One region of the Shewanella sp. 10N.286.52.C2 genome, then DNA from elsewhere that is predicted to be linked to it. Evidence: riboswitches for the same ligand, from Rfam matches in the RefSeq annotation. Region 1 holds a riboswitch; the other holds the start of a gene.
What was found. A riboswitch is a leader RNA that binds a small molecule or an ion and turns the genes downstream of it on or off. The one in region 1 is predicted to bind thiamine pyrophosphate.
Positions count from the first base shown of each region.

Region 2: another riboswitch for thiamine pyrophosphate. It lies ahead of thiC (phosphomethylpyrimidine synthase ThiC); the one in region 1 lies ahead of BCU94_RS11005 (TonB-dependent receptor).

Region 1 covers NZ_MCTV01000027.1:30,671-40,395, reverse strand. Annotated here, with positions in the region: gene BCU94_RS11050 (curlin) at 1-839, shown strand, start outside; gene BCU94_RS11045 (LuxR C-terminal-related transcriptional regulator) at 969-1,601, shown strand; gene BCU94_RS11040 (curli production assembly/transport protein CsgE) at 1,598-2,251, shown strand; gene BCU94_RS11035 (curli assembly protein CsgF) at 2,267-2,674, shown strand; gene BCU94_RS11030 (CsgG/HfaB family protein) at 2,677-3,528, shown strand; gene hinT (purine nucleoside phosphoramidase) at 4,110-4,466, shown strand; partial or broken gene BCU94_RS19910 (PaaI family thioesterase) at 4,477-4,860, shown strand; gene BCU94_RS19905 (PaaI family thioesterase) at 5,032-5,502, shown strand; gene BCU94_RS11010 (YcfL family protein) at 5,591-5,980, shown strand; TPP riboswitch at 6,139-6,247, shown strand; gene BCU94_RS11005 (TonB-dependent receptor) at 6,396-8,582, shown strand; gene BCU94_RS11000 (hypothetical protein) at 8,753-9,013, shown strand; gene pnuC (nicotinamide riboside transporter PnuC) at 9,054-9,704, shown strand; gene BCU94_RS10990 (phosphotransferase) at 9,719-9,725, shown strand, end outside.
Region 2 covers NZ_MCTV01000004.1:36,763-46,487, forward strand. Annotated here, with positions in the region: gene BCU94_RS02325 (hypothetical protein) at 1-1,232, shown strand, start outside; TPP riboswitch at 1,458-1,557, shown strand; gene thiC (phosphomethylpyrimidine synthase ThiC) at 1,813-3,879, shown strand; gene thiE (thiamine phosphate synthase) at 3,882-5,687, shown strand; gene BCU94_RS02340 (HesA/MoeB/ThiF family protein) at 5,684-6,517, shown strand; gene thiS (sulfur carrier protein ThiS) at 6,540-6,743, shown strand; gene BCU94_RS02350 (thiazole synthase) at 6,746-7,510, shown strand; gene thiH (2-iminoacetate synthase ThiH) at 7,606-8,715, shown strand; gene BCU94_RS02360 (chemotaxis protein) at 8,797-9,060, shown strand; gene BCU94_RS02365 (LysR family transcriptional regulator) at 9,130-9,725, opposite strand, start outside.

The DNA.
Region 1 (9,725 bases):
TGCAAATGGGCAATGGTAACGAGGCATTTGTTACTCAATCTAATTTGAATAATGAGGCTGATGTTAACCAGTCTGGTGATAGCGGTTTGGCTACTGTGATGCAAAGTGGTGTTAATGGTCAAGCTACTGTGGAGCAATCAGACTTTAACCAAACTACAACCGTAACTCAGTCTGGTGACGGTCAAATGGCATTTGTTAATCAAAGTAATGCCAATAATACTGCCACGGTTACCCAAAGCGATATGAGTAACTTAGCGACAGTCAATCAAGCTGGTAGCGGTGATACTGCAACTGTTGTTCAAGCAGGTATTTCAAACGAGGCATTGGTTACTCAATTGCCTGATAGCGTAACAAATACAGTATCTGTTTACCAAACTGGTGATGATAACTATGCTGGTGCAAAAACAGGATATAACGCCAACAACACTATTACTATTACTCAAACCGGTAATAGAAACTCTGTGACTGATAACGACAATGCAACTAATTCTTATGGGACCGGTTTTGGTGCGGGGGCATGGGGAAGCAATAATGTTGTCAATGTGACGCAAACTGGTGATGATAATAGCGCTTATGCCGACGGTGCAAGTACTGGCTCAATGGTTGATATTGTACAGGTAGGCAGCTTGAACGAAGCTATTGGAGAGTCTTGGTTTGGTTCAACTAATGACCTTGATATTAGCCAAACGGGCACAGAGCACTTTGCTGATGTTTATATCATTGGCAGTACAAATGTTGTTGCTGTAACACAAACTGATATGGGCAATACTTCGTCAGTGACCACCTTTGGTGATGGTAACTCTGTGACCATTAATCAAGGCGCAGTGATGATGCCATAGTAGTACAAAAGTATATTTAAAATAATTTAAACACTCTTTTGGCTAATAGTATATGTCAGGTTGGCTTGCTAACCTGACTTTATACAATTTCTACAGGTTTGTTTAAGTAATAACATGGAGTGAAGGGTGATGTTTAAAGTTATCAATTGGATGATCGTTTCTCGTTCGCAATTGCTTGTTGACCTACTTGATTGTCGTTGGCCCCAAGAGTTTTTGGTCAAGCTAGCTAAAGCAACTCCAGCAACTATGAGTACTAAATTAAATTCACATGAAATCTCTTTAGTGGTGTTTGATTTAGCTACCATAGATTTACAACAAGCTTATCAATTACAGCGTTTAATCGAACGCGAACACAGCTCGGTGAAAACGGTATTTATTAATTTCCCCAAACAAGTTGATGCAAAATTTTTGATCCACCCAGCTACAACGTTTGGTGTATTTTACAGTGATGCTGAACTTACCGCTATTAGCAGTGGATTTAACGAAATACTTAAAGGTCGCAGCATTATACCCCATGATTTACATAAATCAGTCACTGGTGATGAAGCTGACGATGATAGTGAGCATTTAACCATACGTGAAAGAGAAGTACTTCAAGCGTTACTGGCTGGCAGTACAAATTTGGATATCGCCAATCAATTGTTTGTCAGCGAGAGTACAATTAAAACTCATTTATATCGCGCTTTCAGAAAAATTGGGGTATCCAGTCGCGGTCAAGCAATAGCTTGGGCACAGACTCACATGCATGAGGTTAGAGTATGAAAAGCATCTTATTGATGTTTTTTCTGTTCATCTTTTCAAGTCATGTCATTGCCGCTGGTAATTCAGTAACAAAACCTTTAGTTACTGAATCAAGGTTATCTACAGAGTCAACACTAGATATTAAATCAACTTTAGTGACTGAACCTTCTTTAAAGCAAATCAGCACTAAAAATAAACCGCCAATAGATCAAAGCCACGCAGAAAAGCTTAAGAATGCCAAAGAGCCAACAACGTCAGCGACAGATAAGAATATTCAAAAAGCTCCCAAAACTAAGCCTATTAATATTAATGATGCCGTCCCTAAGGATGAAGCTGATTTAATTGATGGGTTAATCTTAAACCGTGCGATGACCCGACTCGGCCATCGCTTTTACCGTGAATTTGTCGCGGCATACAGAGATATTGGTGGCGAGTCTAAACATACCGGGCTCACCGTTATTGAACAAGCTACAGCAAGAAGTGGTAGCAAAATATTAATACAACAAAACAGAAAAACCGTTTTTGTGACTTTTGTGTCGCCTATTAGTCGGAATATAGATGACCAAGCCAATTATGCCGCTAAACGCGTTAACTCTGCGGTAGTTAAGCAAAATGAACAAGCCGTTTTAGGAGCGTTGTTTGACCCAGATCTCGCACCTGACGAATTCTAAGCATGGAAAGCCAAAATGAAAAAAATAACATTTACTTCAATATTGCTCATTCTTTCAGTTGATTGCTTTGCCACTCAACTTATTTATCAACCAGTAAACCCAGCCTTTGGTGGCAGCTATTTAAATGGCTCATATCTACTGGCTAATGCAGCTGCGCAAAATGACCATGAAAGTAGTGGTGGCTCAGGTTATGTGGCCCCAACAGCATTAGAACGTCTCTCAAGTTCGTTACAGTCTCGGTTGATGAGCCAACTTTTTAATGATGCCGCCAATGGGGGGGAAGGTTATCTATTAACTGATGATTTTGAAATTAATGTCGTTAATGAAGACGGCTCATTGATTGTTCATATTACCGACGTATTAACCGGTGAAACCACCATTATTGAAGTTGGCGGTATTGTTGATGACAGTGTCGGGGGTTAATAATGAAAAAATTATTTATTAGCTTGTGCCTACTATCTTTAACAGCTTGCTCATCAATTGATGAAGAATTTGAAAATATAGATGCCACTTCAAGTTTAATGCCTAAAGGTGAAACTTATTACGATCTAACCAGTTTACCTTTTCCACAAGGTGCGATGGTTGCTGCAGTATATGATTTTCGCGATCAAACAGGACAATACAAGCCCATTCCATCAAGTAACTTTTCAACGGCAGTGCCACAATCCGGTACGGCATTTTTAGCCCAGTCACTTAATGATTCAGCATGGTTTATACCCGTTGAGCGTGAAGGACTGCAAAACCTATTAACAGAACGTAAAATTTTACGGGCAGGACTTAAAGGTGATGCCAGTAAATTACCGCAACTTAATAGTGCGCAGGTATTAATGGAAGGTGGCATTGTTGCCTATGACACAAATATTAAAACGGGCGGTGCTGGAGCACGGTATTTAGGCATTGGCGCTTCAGGTCAATACCGAGTCGATAGCATTACCGTTAATTTACGCGCTGTGGATATTCGAACTGGCCGATTACTCAGTAGTGTTACCACCACCAAATCGGTGATATCAAAAGAAATTACCGCGGGTGTATTTAAGTTTATTGATGCACAAGATTTGTTAGAGGCTGAAGCGGGTTATACTTCCAATGAGCCTGTGAGTTTATGCGTAGTCGCAGCCATTGAGAGCGCTGTTGTGCATCTTATTGCAGATGGCATTTGGAAAGGGGCTTGGAGGCTAGGGGATGCCACTACAGGTTTGCAAAATACTACCTTGCAAAAGTATTGGTTAGAAGCCCATAAAGAAGCGCAAGTCAGTGCCAGAATTAAGCGTGGCTAATTATCCGTCCTGAATAAATAGCCCCTAATTAACAGTCCCTTATGTTTCAATCACGATAAAGGTGCCAATGGCGCCTTTTATGTTTTCTGGGGGTAAACTTCTAGATACACAGACGCAGCCCTTAAGGCGATAACCACATAAGCAGCTTAGCTTTCATTATGGTTAAGTTAAGCCAAGCTTTCATTATGTGGTGATCAAAAAGATGCCAAAGAAGTCTAATTGCATAAGGTTTAAAGGTAACCACCAAGAAATATAGCGCTTTTTTTAGCGACTTCAATGTTAATTGCTGGGGATACTTCAAATAAATCCCCTTTAGCATTGATAACAATGATGTGATAATGCCTAGATAAATTCTAAGTAAGTGAGCGTTGCTATAGTTAATCGAGCTGTCAAAATTGGCTTGATAGTGCCAACAACATTCAACAGTGATTAATAGCAAAGTGTTAAACTTGCTTGGCTTAAGTGACAAATGCAGCAGTAGCTATTATATAGTTAAGCAAGCGCTTAGTTGGCTGCTTGATTAGCGCATTCAACAATGATTTTCACTACTTCGATTATAATAACCAAAAGGATGATCAATCATGGCTGAAGAAACCATTTTCAGTAAAATTATACGCCGAGAAATTCCTGCCGACATTTTGTTTCAGGATGAGCTCGTCACCGCTTTTCGCGATATAAACCCACAGGCACCAACACATATTCTGATTATTCCAAACCATTTGATCCCCACAGCCAATGATGTAAAAGCATCTGACGAACTGGCATTAGGGCGAATGATGACAGTTGCGGCAAAGCTGGCTGATGAAGCGGGTATTGCACAAGATGGTTACCGCTTAATCATGAACTGTAATAAACACGGTGGCCAAGAGGTTTACCATATCCATATGCATCTACTTGGCGGTAAGTCACTTGGGCCAATGCTAAGTCGGTTGGATTAATACTAATAACATGAAAATAAACAGTGATTTTTTTCCGTTAACCGGCGTAGCAAGCCGATTTGTTAATCAGCTTGCCCATTGCCGTCGATTGAATATTAGTGCGTTAGAAGCCAGTGAACATCACGTATTACTGGAGTTGCCTTATAGCCAAGATATCATTGGTGACCCAGATACTGGGGTGATACACGGCGGTGTGGTGACTACGATCATTGATACCGCATCCGGCACTTCTGTTGTATGCGCTATTTTAGAGAAGTATAAATCCTTAGAAATATCGCCAACCTTAGATTTACGGGTTGACTACATGAAACCGGCTGAGCCAAACAAACCGCTGTATGCATTTGCAGAATGTTATCGTTTGTCGGCCAATGTGGCGTTTACCCGTGCGATTGCTTATCAAGACAGTATTGATGATCCTATTGCGCATGCTGTTGGCTCATTTATGCGTATTAGTCCAGAAATGGTGGGTGAAGAGTTTAGACAAGCTTTGATGGGTTGCGCTGATGAAGCAAGTGCAGTCAATTCAGCTGCTAATAACCAGCCTGATACTCAAAGTGTTGAAGTTATGCAGGCAGGCAATGCCAGTTTAACTGTGGGCGATATTAATGTTCATGATGTGGTTAAGCGGGCCATTGATTTAAATGACTATAGTTATTTATTAGAGAAAGTCCCTTATACCCAATTTATCGGGATGAGTGTTGATCGCTTTGGTGATGAAATGGTATTTAAGCTGCCAACTAAAGATGACAACATTGGTAATCCTATTCTGCCAGCCATACATGGCGGGGTTATTGCTGGCTTTATGGAAATGTCGGCGATTGTGCAGTTAATGGTATTTATGCAAGCTAAGAAAGTGCCAAAAATTATCGATTTTTCAATTGATTATTTACGTGCGGGTTTACATCAAGATACGTTTGCTGAATGTAAAATTACTCGTCAAGGACGCCGAGTTGCTAATGTTAGCATTAATTGCTGGCAGAAAAATCGTAAGCAGCTAATTGCTACTGCGAGAGCGCATTTCTTGCTTGATCAGTAGAAGTAACACACAGTTGATGCATAGATGAGCAAGCTGTTTGACACTGAGCCGACCATTTATTTTTAATACTTAAAAAAAGGAATTAATGATGACATTAAGAGTAATAATGATATCGCTAGCGTTAATGCTATCAGCCTGTGCTAATCATACCGCGGGAGTCATGGTTAGCTCTAATAGCGAAGTGAGAGTTGATAATAACTCTTTTGCGAGTAAAGTCGCTGTTGAGCAAGTCAATGTCAGAACGCAAGCGGATTTATTGCAAGGTTCTGCATTAATCATTAGCAAGGTGTCAACGGATTTAAGGCTGCAATATAAGTTTACTTGGTTTGATGTTGGTGGCTTTACCATTGAAGATGAAGCAAGCAGCTGGAAGTCATTAAAGCTACATGGCAAACAACAAATGCAGGTTAGCGCCGTTGCCCCTAATGCCAATGCAAGCCGTTTTGAAGTATATGTAAGAGAAGCATTCTCTAACTAAGTGTATCTTTTAAAATATAAAACACGCTTAATTGCGTGTTTTTTGTTTTATAGGCTTAGCTAATCATAAAAATATCTATGTGATAATTTTTTGTACTTAAATAGTTAATAAAAAGTGCCTGTTAGTGCTGTTGCACAGATGAAGGATAGTTTATAATCCGCCGCGCCAAGGGGTGTTTATCGTGTTGATAAACTGAGATGTCTAAAGACAAACCCTTAGAACCTGATCCGGCTCATACCGGCGTAGGAATAGGCTGCATGCTTTGCCGTAAATGTTAGTCATTAACTCAGTCATAAACCAAGTCGTAAACGAAAAACGACACCAATTTAATAACTGATAATTGTAATGACAGTCATGGATGCACATAACTAATTCACTATGCTTGCCGGATCTCAAAATTATAATTTGAGGTCCTATGTCTGTAATAAAATCTAAATCGCCATTAGCGATTGCCATTCTTGCCGTTTTATCCACTTCCGTTGTCGCTCAAACAGAAAATGTTGAACGCGTGGCGCCCGCTGCTGAAAAAATGGAAGTCATAGTGGTTAACGCTGACTTTAGTAATATAGCGCTAGAAAAAGTGCCATCCAGTGTTACCGTCATCGATAGCCAACAATTGCAAGATGAGGGCGCTCAACATTTTGAAGATGTATTAAACTCTATTGCTAATTTTAACTGGTCTGGCGGCAGCTCTCGGCCAAAGTATTTCCAAATTCGTGGTGTGGGTGAGCAAGAAGAATATCAAGGCGCGCCAAATTCTTCTGTTGGCTTCATTGTTGATGATATCGATTTATCTGGGATCGGCATGGTGTCGAGCATGTACGATATGCAACAGGTTGAAGTTCTTCGTGGCCCACAAGGTACACAATATGGCGCCAATGCGTTAGCGGGTCTTATATACCTTAAAAGTAACGATCCCACCGATGTGTTTGAACATGGCGCACAAGTCTCTCTTGGTGACGATGACTTACAAACCTTCTCCGGTTTTAGCTCTGGCCCAATAACTGACTCTGGTAAGCTACTTTATCGGGTGTCTTTAGAGCAACATTCGCAAAATGGTTACCGCGACAATACTTATCTAGAACGTGAAGATACCAATGGCCGTGATGAATTCACTGCCCGTGCTAAATTGCGTTGGTATGCTGCAGATGATGTGCAACTGGATTTAACCTTTTTACATGCTAATTTTGATAATGGCTATGATGCTTGGACGTTAGATAATAATGGCTTTGAAACAATTACCGATAAGCCTGGTGTTGATGCGCAAAAGACCACTGGTGCTGGCTTAAAAGCCACATTCAGCAGTTTTGAAAAGTTCGAACTCACCTCGTTAACTTCATTTGCACAAACCGATCATCACCATAATTATGACGGCGATTGGGCCAACCCTGATTACTGGGATTCGAAACAATGCAGCATTTATGATGATGACTGGAACGTGATTGGGACTGAGCCATGTGTTTATGATTACACCTGGGATAAACAGGGTGAGCGTAAAACCGTGTCACAGGAACTTCGTATCAGCTCAAACGAAGCTGGCCGAATTTTTAACGATTCGACTGATTGGTTAATGGGCTTATATGGCATGAACCTTCAAGAGGATAATGACTTATATTCTGAATACAATGGCTGGCCAGATGAAGTGCTGCAATCGGAATATGAAGCGACCAACTATGCTATTTTTGCTCAAACCGATACCCAGTTTAGTAATGGTTATGTATTTTCAGCTGGGGTTCGTTTAGAGCGTCGAGAAAGTGAATATTCAGACAGTAATGGTGATAAATTCTCACCTAGCGAAAACATGTGGGGCGGTCATTTAGCGCTATCTAAAGCCATAAACCAAGACCATAATACCTATCTGCGTATTGCTCGCGGTTACAAAGCGGGTGGCTTTAACATGAGTTTGCCAGCTGAATTAGCCGATAAAAAAGAGTTTGATACTGAAATCTTATATAACTACGAGTTAGGGCTCAAATCTTCGTGGTTACAAGGTCAATTAGACACCAACTTGGCATTCTTCTATATGGATCGACGCGATCAGCAAGTGGCGGCATCACAACAAGACCCTGATGATCAGCAGCGCTTCATTCTATTTACCGAAAATGCAGGTAGTGCTGAAAACTACGGCGCCGAAATCGACTTTACCTACTATGCCACCGATAACATTCAATTCTACGGTAGTGCAGGTTGGTTAGAAGCCACCTATGGTGATTATCAATACAAGGATAAATATGGCAATGTCGTAGATTTAACAGGTCGAGAGCAAGCCCATGCGCCAAAATTTACTTATAGCGCAGGCATGAGCTATGTCAGTGATTCTGGCTGGTTTACCAATTTAAATGCTAGCGGTAAAAGTGATTTTTACTACTCTGATAGTAACGAATCAAAGTCAGACGCTTATACTATTTTCAATGCTCGAGTGGGTTATGAAACACAAATGTGGTCAGCGTATTTATGGGGCCGCAACTTATTTGACGAGCAATATGGCACCAGAGGCTTCTACTTTGGTAATGAACCAGACTTAGATTGGGCCGATAAGCAATATGTACGTTTCGGCGATCCACGTCAGCTAGGTATTACCTTAAACGTCAAGTTTATGTAGCTTGGCTGCAAACTATGTTAATTAAAAGGGGCTGTTAACCTGTTGGGTTACAGTTGATTTATTTAATAATAACAATACTTAACACTAAATTGCCGTCATGTTTTGAAAAGTTTTTTACCTTAAACTTTGATAGACTATGACGGTATTTTTATCACGATTAAGGAATTTCCATGAAATTGACTGCCGAAATCAGCATGTATCCATTTAATGAAAACTATTTAGACCCGATAAAGTGGTTTATTGGCCGAGTAGATAGCTACCCTAATATTGAACGTAAAACCAATGCGATGGCGACTCAGGTGTGCGGTGAATACGCAGATGTGATGGCCATGCTAGCAACCGAAATGGAAGCGGCCCATCAAAAATGGGGCAAAGCAGTATTTGTATGTAAATTTATTGGTGGCGAGCTTGATTTAAGCCACACCGAATAACCTGAAAATTCATCATAGTAATGAAATAGTAGCCAACGTTATGTTATCTGAGATCGTTCAATCAATACAAATTGCCATTACTGAAGTGTCTGTAATGACAGGCTGGGAAGCTGTTGCAGTGATTCTGGCAATTGCGTATTTGATATTAGCCATGAAAACCAATATTTGGTGTTGGGCGGCAGCCTTTGCCAGTACTGCCATATACACAGTGCTGTTTTGGAATGTGTCATTGTTGATGGAATCAGTGCTAAATGTATATTACATGGCGATGGCGATTTATGGCTTTTGGCTGTGGCGCTATGGTGCTGACAGTCGTCATCAAACTGAACTGCCAATTATTAGTTGGTCTCTAAACAAACACTTAGTGATTATTGCCGTTACTAGTGGTGTATCCTTGATTGTGGGCTACTTAATGGCCACAAATACAAGTGCTTCCTTTCCATATCTTGATGCATTAACAACCTGTTTTGCGGTGATGACTACTTATCTAGTGGCGAAAAAGGTAATAGAAAATTGGTATTACTGGATGGTGATTAATTCGCTATCAATTTACTTATACCTTCAAAAAGGTTTAATGCTAACTTCTGGTTTACTTATCCTGTATTTATTTATGGCTGTCAGCGGTTACTTTATGTGGCGTAAAAAAATGCTGCAAAATCATGCACCAGATGATGCAGCCTTAGCAAGCTAATGGCTATTTAGATAATGAGTC
Region 2 (9,725 bases), on a different contig from region 1:
ATGGACAGCTTTACATAAATGCAAGCCGCCAAGAATCTGCGGTTGAAGTGATAGATTTCTGTGATCATGTTGTGATGTTACAAACGGTGAATGCAACTAGCACTGAAGTAACTAGCACTGAAATAATGAGCACTGATGTAATTAAAGCCCAAACATTACCGCTGATCTGTGGGCTGATCGACAATCAAAATAATCAAGGTCGCTTTTTAAAACAAAATTCTGATAACGAGTTTAAAAAGATACTGACATCACCATCGAGCATTATTGTTGCAGGGCTACATGTTGTGCTGGTGTTTATGCTATTTTCCTTAGCTGATAACACCATTAGCCATTTTGTCGAGATCAGCCGTGAACAAGCCGTTAAAGCTGCGACATCTGAAAGTAACAACCAAGAAATAAAAGCCTACTTTTTAACGGCTGAGCAAATTACCCAGCTAGCTAAGACCCTGCCAAGTGAACAAGCCTTGATTGAAGAGGTCGTCAGTGAAGTCATTACCAATGAAGAAATAATCGATCAAACTATATCGAACAAACAAAGTACTAATAAGGTTGTCGATACAAGCTCAATAGCGCCTGCAGTTGCAACTAGCCCAAAAGATACTGTCAATCAAAAGGCAATTTCCCCAAAGCCTATTGACCAAAAAGCTGTTAACCAAAAGCCCATTGACTACAAGCCCATAATTGAAAAATTGCCAATAGCAGAAGCAGTGCAAGCCGAAACGCACCAGTTCGATTGGTCTTCAGTTGATAGCATGTATCTGCAGCAGCAAAAAGATAGCAGTAACGAACATCTATTTAAGCCACAATTGTTTAATGAAACCATCTCAGAGGCCAATACCATAACAAGCGACAATTTATCGGCCATCAATCAAGCTAGCCATTCCTTTATAAATAAACTCAATCAACAACAAGTTAATCAGCAAATAAGTCAGCAAGCCCATTTAGCGACTTCTGTTAGTGGTGCCAGCACCAGTGAGTTAACCCCTGAAATGGATGATATAGAGTTAATAGTAATAGAAGATAAGCGCCAACCAACTACCCTCAATCATCGTTTAGATCCAAATAGAATTGTTAAGATTGGTGAAACTTGCCATCGATTGGTGGCATTACCAACCCAAATTAACCCTTATGCCGAAGGCTTAGATTTAGGACACCCATGTGAAGGAGGCAAAACAAAAAAAGCACTAGATAACGCCATTCAACAACGCTTATCGAAACTTAAATTACCTTGAACTGTTCAGACTTTCACAAAAGATTTATTTCAACAACATCAAAAATGAATAATATTTATCAAATTTATTTATCAAATTATTTCTGTATTAATTGGGTCTTAATCGCTTGGTTGTAAATTAAATTCATATATAACAGTATTTTAATTAGTGAAATAATTTAACTCATATTCCGATTCGAAAATTGTCATAGACTTGTATTTTATTAAATAAGCTGACTATACTGCAGCCATCTTGTCGGAGTGCCTTTATGGCTGAGACCGTTTATTCGGGATCCGTTGAACCTGATCAGGCTAGAACCTGCGAAGGAAACAAGCAGTTAATTTGCTTATTTTTACCCTACAGTCAGCAGCAATTTTATAGTGAATGGCTGCGTGGCTAGATCATAAATATTAGTGCAAAATAAAAGATAGAATTAATTAAAGCAGAGTTATTGCTGAAGTTAATTTAACCCGCCATTTGCCGATATTTAAGGTCCAAAGTTAAGGTGTAAATTCAAGTCAATTACAGAGTTAATGTTAACTCGCTCGTCATCAACAATTCTCCAGGCAAGCAACTCTATTTTTTTATTTTGAGGTTGCTTATGTCAAATCGTCGTGAAACCCGCGCTCAAGCGCAAAATTTTATTGAAACCCTAAAACCTTTACAGCACCCAAATTCTGAAAAGATCTATCTGAGCGGATCCCGCCCCGATCTGTTAGTGGGCATGCGTCAAATTCATCAAAGCGATACTATCCTTGGCGGTAGTGAAGATGCGCCCGTGACTGAAGCCAACCCAGCCATTAAAGTTTATGATTGCGCCGGTGCCTATTCAGATCCTGATGCTGAAATTAATGTCCGTTTAGGCTTAAACAAGTTTCGCCAAGCTTGGATTGAAGAGCGCGAAGATACAGAGCAACTTGATGGAGTTAGCTCTGACTTTACCCAACAGCGTTTGGTTGACGACGGTTTAGATCATTTGCGTTTTGAAGCCCTTGTTCGCCCTAAAAAAGCCAAGTCAGGCCGCCGCGTTACTCAAATGCATTACGCTCGTAAAGGCATTATCACACCTGAGATGGAATATATTGCCATTCGCGAGAATATGGCTAGAGAGCAAGTCACTGATGAGATTTTGACTCAAAAAGCCCCCGGTGAAGCTTTTGGCGCTCACATTGGCCAGCCTATTACCGCTGAATTTGTCCGTGATGAAGTTGCCCGCGGCCGCGCCATTATCCCGTTAAACATTAATCATCCAGAAGCTGAGCCAATGATCATTGGGCGTAACTTTTTAGTCAAAGTTAATGCCAATATTGGTAATTCTGCTGTGACGTCTTCAATTGAAGAAGAAGTTGAAAAGCTGGTCTGGTCAACGAGGTGGGGCGCTGACACTGTAATGGATTTGTCTACGGGGCGCTATATCCATGAAACCCGTGAATGGGTCATTCGAAACTCTCCTGTCCCCATTGGTACAGTGCCCATCTATCAAGCGTTAGAAAAAGTAAATGGTGTCGCTGAAGACCTAAATTGGGACATTTTCAAAGATACCTTGATTGAACAGGCAGAGCAGGGCGTCGATTACTTTACCATCCATGCTGGGGTACTGCTGCGTTATGTACCAATGACGGCAAAACGTCTTACTGGCATCGTTTCTCGTGGTGGTTCCATCATGGCAAAGTGGTGTTTAAGTCACCATAAAGAAAGTTTTTTGTATGAGCACTTTAGAGAGATTTGCGAAATCTGCGCTGCCTACGATGTGTCATTGTCATTAGGCGATGGTATGCGGCCGGGCAGTATTGCCGATGCCAATGATGAAGCGCAATTTGCTGAATTAGAAACCTTAGGCGAGCTGGTTAACATTGCTTGGGAAAATGATGTGCAAACCATCATTGAAGGCCCAGGCCATGTACCGATGCAGCTCATTAAAGTGAATATGGAAAAGCAGCTTGCCCATTGTGATGAAGCGCCTTTTTACACACTCGGCCCACAAACCACCGATATTGCGCCAGGTTATGATCACTTCACCTCAGGGATAGGGGCGGCAATGATGGCTTGGTATGGCGTGGCCATGCTGTGCTATGTCACTCCTAAAGAGCATTTAGGTTTACCGAATAAAGAAGACGTTAAACAAGGACTTATCGCTTATAAAATTGCAGCTCATGCTGCCGATGTGGCTAAAGGTCACCCTGGTGCGCAAATTCGTGATAATGCCTTATCAAAAGCAAGGTTCGAATTTCGCTGGGAAGATCAATATAACTTAGGCTTAGACCCAGATACCGCTCGTGCTTATCACGATGAATCGCTCCCCCAAGAGTCTGCCAAAGTTGCGCATTTTTGTTCTATGTGTGGGCCAAAGTTTTGCTCAATGAAAATCACTCAAGAAGTGCGTGAATACGCTGCAAAGCAAGCGCGTGATCAGTTACAAAAGGTGAACGTGCTTGACGCTAGCGAATTTAAACACCTGCAGGCACACTCTAATCACAATGTTAATTCCGTAGACGCAAGTGCAGATATAAGCGTTAGTAGCGGTGTAGATATTCAATCAGCCATGGCACAAAAGTCAGCTGAATTTAAAGCCACAGGCTATGCAATTTATCATCCGTTACCTTCTAAGCCAGACACAGCAACAAGCGCAGATTTAGCTGTTAAGACCACTGCTGAATTAGAGGCTTAACCATGAATGTTTCACAACCACATAGCTTAGAAACCATGTCGCCCATCGTCTGGACTATTGCCGGTTCAGATAGTGGTGGCGGCGCCGGCATACAGGCAGATTTAGCAACTATAAATGACTTACAGTGTTTTGGCTGCAGCACAATTACCACTGTTACTGCGCAAAATTCGGTGGCTGTAACACTAGTCGAGGCTGTGTCAGAATCCATCTTATTGGCTCAGCTAAATACACTTGCTAGCGATTTAGCGCCAGCAGCTATAAAAATTGGCTTAATTGCCAAACAACAACAATTGGTACTCATTGCTCATTGGTTAAAGGCATTTAAAAGTCAGAGTTTAGCTAACGAGCTGATCCCGATTATTTTAGATCCTGTCATGGTTGCCAGTAGTGGTGATAGCTTAAATGAGCGCGCAAAAAAGCCGTTAGATTTTAGCCCTTTTAAAGGCCTAATTAGCTTAATTACCCCTAATGTTAGGGAGTTACACACGCTGACTGATACTAACAGCGTGGCATTTGAACCTCAGTGCACAATTAAAAGCCAAAGCCTAGACTCAAGTGATGGTTTTTATAGTGCGGCAGCGCAACTGGTTAAACAGCTTCATTGTCATGTGCTCGCCAAAGGCGGTGATGCAGTATGGCAACAAACCAAAGCCAATGATTTGTTCATTTGCCGTAAAGTTCACGGCGTGAGTGACGCCCATCAATATCAAGCTTATTGGCTTAATAGCGAGCGAGTTAATACAAGTAATAACCATGGCACAGGTTGCACCTTATCCACTGCGATAGCATGCTTTTTAGCCCATAACTATGTACTTCATGATGCCGTTGTGATGGCAAAAGCATATGTACTCAAGGGATTAGTGTGCAGTGAATCATTTGGTAAAGGCGCAGGGCCAGTGGCAAAAACCGCTTGGCCTGATGAAATACAATACTACCCTGAAATTACTGCCGTAAGTGGCGCTGAAATTAACAATTTAGGCAAAACACAGCAAGAATTAGCTGCTGGTGGAAAGTTTAGCAATGGATTAATAAATACAGCTCAGGGCTACCTAGATTGCCGCTTTCCTGCGCTGCATAAGGGCATTGGTGTTTATCCGGTTGTGGATGACGTGACTATGCTGCAAAGTGTGTTAGAAGCCAATTGCACCACAGTGCAGCTGCGAATTAAAGCTAATGCTGTCAATGAGGTCTCTAATGATGCTCAGCAAACCAAACTAGTACAAGATATTAGCCGCGCAATAGCTCTGGGTAAGCAATATAACGCCCAAGTGTTTATTAACGATCATTGGCAACTGGCAATACAGCTTGGTGCATTCGGGGTTCATTTAGGTCAAGAAGACCTTGAGTTAGCTGACTTAAATGAAATTTCAGCGGCAGGGCTAGCCCTTGGGTTATCTAGCCACAGCGTATTTGAAATTCTATTAGCTCAGCAATTAAATCCATCCTATATCGCCTTAGGGCATATTTTCCCAACGACCACTAAGGTGATGCCGTCAAAGCCTCAAGGCTTAGCAAAATTAGCACGCTACAGTGCATTACTTAATAACGTATGCCCAACCGTGGCCATCGGTGGTATTGATGCAAGTGTTATAACGGATATCAAAGCCACTGGGGTTGATAGTGTTGCCGTGGTAAGAGCCATTACTGAAGCAGAAAACCCTGCCAAGGCTTATTCATTGTTAGAGCAGCAATGGCATCTAGCGGCTGCACAACAACCTCAGCAACAACCTCAGCAACAGCCAAGGCAATCACATGTAAAATCCCACAAGCCATCAGTGAAACTACAGCAGTGTGAGCCAGTGTCATGACGATTACACAACAGCGTCAAGCTAATAAGAGTGGGCTCACTTCCAAGCAGTTTATCAAGTATGCCAGTCATATTTTACTGACTGATATGGGTGAGCTTGGTCAGCTTAAATTACTTAATAGCCGGCTACTGATCATCGGAATCGGTGGTTTAGGTCACAGTGTTGCCCAGCAATTGGCCGCCGCGGGAGTTGGAGAACTGATATTGATGGATCATGACAAGGTAGAGCTTTCAAATCTGTCGCGGCAATTACTTTTTGACGAACAAGATATTGGTTTAAGTAAAGCGCTGCTTGCCAAAGATAAGTTAGCAGCAGCCTATGAAGACGTAAATATCATGGCAATTGAGCAGGCCTTTGGCGCTGATACAGATGGTGCAAAATTAGTTGAATCTGTCGATCTGGTGTTTGATTGCACTGACAACTTTACTAGCCGCTTAATGATTAATGAAGTTTGTGTTCGTCACGCTACAGGGCTAATTAGCGCAGCGATTTCCGCTAATGATGGGCAATTATTTTGCAGCTCAACTGACTATCCGCAAAGGGGCTGTTATCAATGCCTGTACCCACAAGATACTCATGTTTCACAAACATGTGTATCAATGGGGGTTAACACTGCTGCTGTTCAAACGGTTGCATCAATGCAAAGTTTATTGGGGCTAAATTGGTTAACAGCCGATGACTTAGGCAAAGGCCAGCTAGCGGGTAAGTTACATGTGTTTAATGCTAAAAGCTTGCAATGGCAGATTATACAAATGAATCAAGACCCTAAATGTAGTTGTTGTAGCGCAGCTATTACAGCGTCAACAAATGACGTCAACTCATGCAGATAACTTTACCGCAAAAGGATTAAACATGATTGAAATTGAATTTAATGGCCAACCAGAGCAGTTGCAACAAGCGCCAAGCTTATTAGCGCTAATAGAGTCTAAACAACTTAATCCCAAAGCACTGGCATTAGTGCTCAATCAACAAGTTGTACCAAGAAGTCGCTGGCAGGCCATTCAATGCCAGCCTAATGATAAAGTAGACGTCTTTTCAGCTGTAGCAGGGGGGTGATTATGTTAACCATAGCCGGACATCAATTTGAGTCTCGTTTATTTACAGGTACAGGAAAGTTTAGCGATGCTAACACTATGCTAGCTGCCATTGAAGCCTCTAACTCACAATTAGTGACCCTCGCAATGAAGCGTATTGATCATAGTAAAGACTATGATGACTTGTTGACGCCATTACAGCAAATGGGAGTTAAGTTATTACCCAATACTGCAGGGGCAAGAACCGCTAAAGAAGCTATTTTTGCAGCAGAACTTGCCAGTGAAATGCTTGGCACAAAGTGGATCAAACTTGAAATCCATCCAGATCCGAAATACTTGATGCCAGATGCTATTGAAACCCTTAAAGCTGCCGAAGTCTTGTGTAAAAAAGGCTTTATTGTGTTGCCTTATGTTCATGCAGATCCTGTGCTGTGTTACCGGCTAGAGGAAGTGGGCTGCGCCGCTGTGATGCCGTTAGGCAGTCCTATCGGCAGTAATCAAGGTTTAGCCACTGAGCCTTTTTTAGAGATGATCATTGAGCAAGCTAATGTGCCGGTGGTTGTTGATGCTGGGATTGGCGCACCTTCGCAAGCTAGCCGAGCAATGGAGCTGGGCGCAGATGCCGTGCTAGTCAATACTGCGATTGCCAGTAGTCAATCTCCCATAGTGATGGCGCGGTGTTTTGATTTTGCGGTTAGAACCGGTCGTGATGCCTATACCGCCGGACTTGGCAGTGTTACCAAACAGGCAGAACATACTAGCCCGCTGACGCAATTTTTACATCTGTAAGCCAGATTATTCCCTTACAGGTGAATGATTTGGTTTGAGTAATTTAACTTTGAATGCGGTTGGTTCAACAAATTAAGTTAATAGAGTGGCGCACCATGAGTTTTGTCGAGCAATTTAAACAGCTAGATTTAATCGATTTATCAATGCGGATTAATAGCAGCACTGAAGCTGATGTGCAACAAGCATTACAGCGCCCCCAAGGTCATATTGACAGTTTAATCGCGCTTTTATCGCCTGCAGCATTACCTTTTTTAGAAACGATGGCGCAGCGGGCATATCAGATAACCCGGCAACGCTTTGGGGCTAATATTGGTTTATACCTGCCATTGTATTTATCTAACTTGTGCGCAAATGAGTGTGACTATTGCGGTTTTTCTATGAGTAATAAACTCAAACGAAAAACCTTAACAGAGACCGAATTATTAGCTGAAATTCAAATCATTAAACAGCGAGGTTTTGATTCAATATTACTGGTTTCTGGAGAACATGAAACCAAAGTAGGCATTGAATACTTTAAAACCATCTTGCCACTGGTAAAACAGCATTTCAGTTATGTAGCAATCGAAGTACAGCCTTTGGCGCAAGATGAATACGCCCAGCTGGTGGGGTTAGGGCTCGATGCTGTGATGGTATATCAAGAAACTTATCATCGCCAAACCTATGCCAAGCATCATACCAGAGGTAAAAAACAAGACTTTACTTATCGGCTCACTACACCAGAAAGGGTCGCGGCGGCTGGGGTTGATAAAGTGGGATTAGGGGTATTGCTCGGATTAGACAGTTGGCGCGTAGATGCGTTATTAATGGGCTATCATTTGGCCTATTTAGAAAAACATCACTGGCGCAGTCGTTACAGTATTTCTTTACCGAGATTAAGACCGTGTACCGGTGGAATTAGTCCTAAAGTCGAATTAACTGATGTGGGCTTAGTGCAATTGATCTGTGCGTTTCGATTGTTTAACCCCCAGCTTGAAATTAGTTTATCTACCAGAGAAACCCAGCAGTTACGTAACAACTTATTGCCTTTAGGGGTGACTCATATCAGCGCTGGCAGCTCTACCCAACCTGGTGGTTATCAAAATCCCAACACCCAGTTGGATCAATTTGAAATCTCAGATGAGCGCAGCGCGGTGCAAATGGTGCAGCAAATACAAAAGTCAGGGCTTAACCCAGTATGGAAAGATTGGGAGACAAACTGGTATTAGTTTTTAAATTGGTATGCATTTTATCAAGACTATTCAATGTGATATAACTTGCTATTAGGTTGTTTCAAAAGGAGTTGTATCATGGAAATAGCATCAAGTTTTACCCTCGGTGTTCAAGGACTGCAACAGGCGCACAATGATTTAGCGCAGGCGACCACGGCGGTAGCCATCCCAGAAACGCTAAGTTCTGCCTCAGTACTAATAACTGCAGATAGCGTCACGCTTAGCTCGCAAACAGCGGCCCTGATTGATGCTCAGCAAGCTATTTCTCACGCCGAGGTTGCAGTAGATGTGATAAATGTCTGGTCTGAAAACATTGGCACCATAATCGATGTCTCAGTGTAGAACTCAATGTAACTTGAGCTGGCATTAATGACTTTGAGTATCATTAAAGCTAAATAAATCAGATATCTATCAAGGCTTGTTTTGGTCAATATCGTGCTGTAATAAAATTAAAGATTCTAACAATTTACTGGCAGGCCCCTGATTATCTCGGTTAGGGATAACCAAAGTTAATGCAATTTTACGACTTTTACTGCCTTTAAGAATAAGCCTAGCGAGCTTACCTTGGCGAATATCATCCTCGACCAAATAAGCGGGCGCCCAACAAAAGCCAATGCCACTTTGTAACACGTTTTTTGCTTCGTGAAAGTTTGATACTGTCCAGCGCTGCTCTGACTTTAACCAACCAGTATCTACTGATTTTTCAGTTGCAGTGTCTTTAATGACCACTTGTAAGTGCTGCGCCAGCTCTGTTTCATCGGCAACAATACCGCACTGGGTTAATGGATGAGTCGGACTGCATACAAGGTATAAGTCTGACTCACACAGGAACTCGGCAATATGGCCTTTTGCAGGAATACCGCAAATAGCGATATCGGCGATGTTATTGTCAATTAATTCTTGTGTGCCTGTGATCACCGAGTCAATGACAGTCACTCGGGTCCCACGGCTATCGGGCCAAAAGGCTTTTAAGGCGTCCACAAGAAATTGCATTGGATAGATGATTT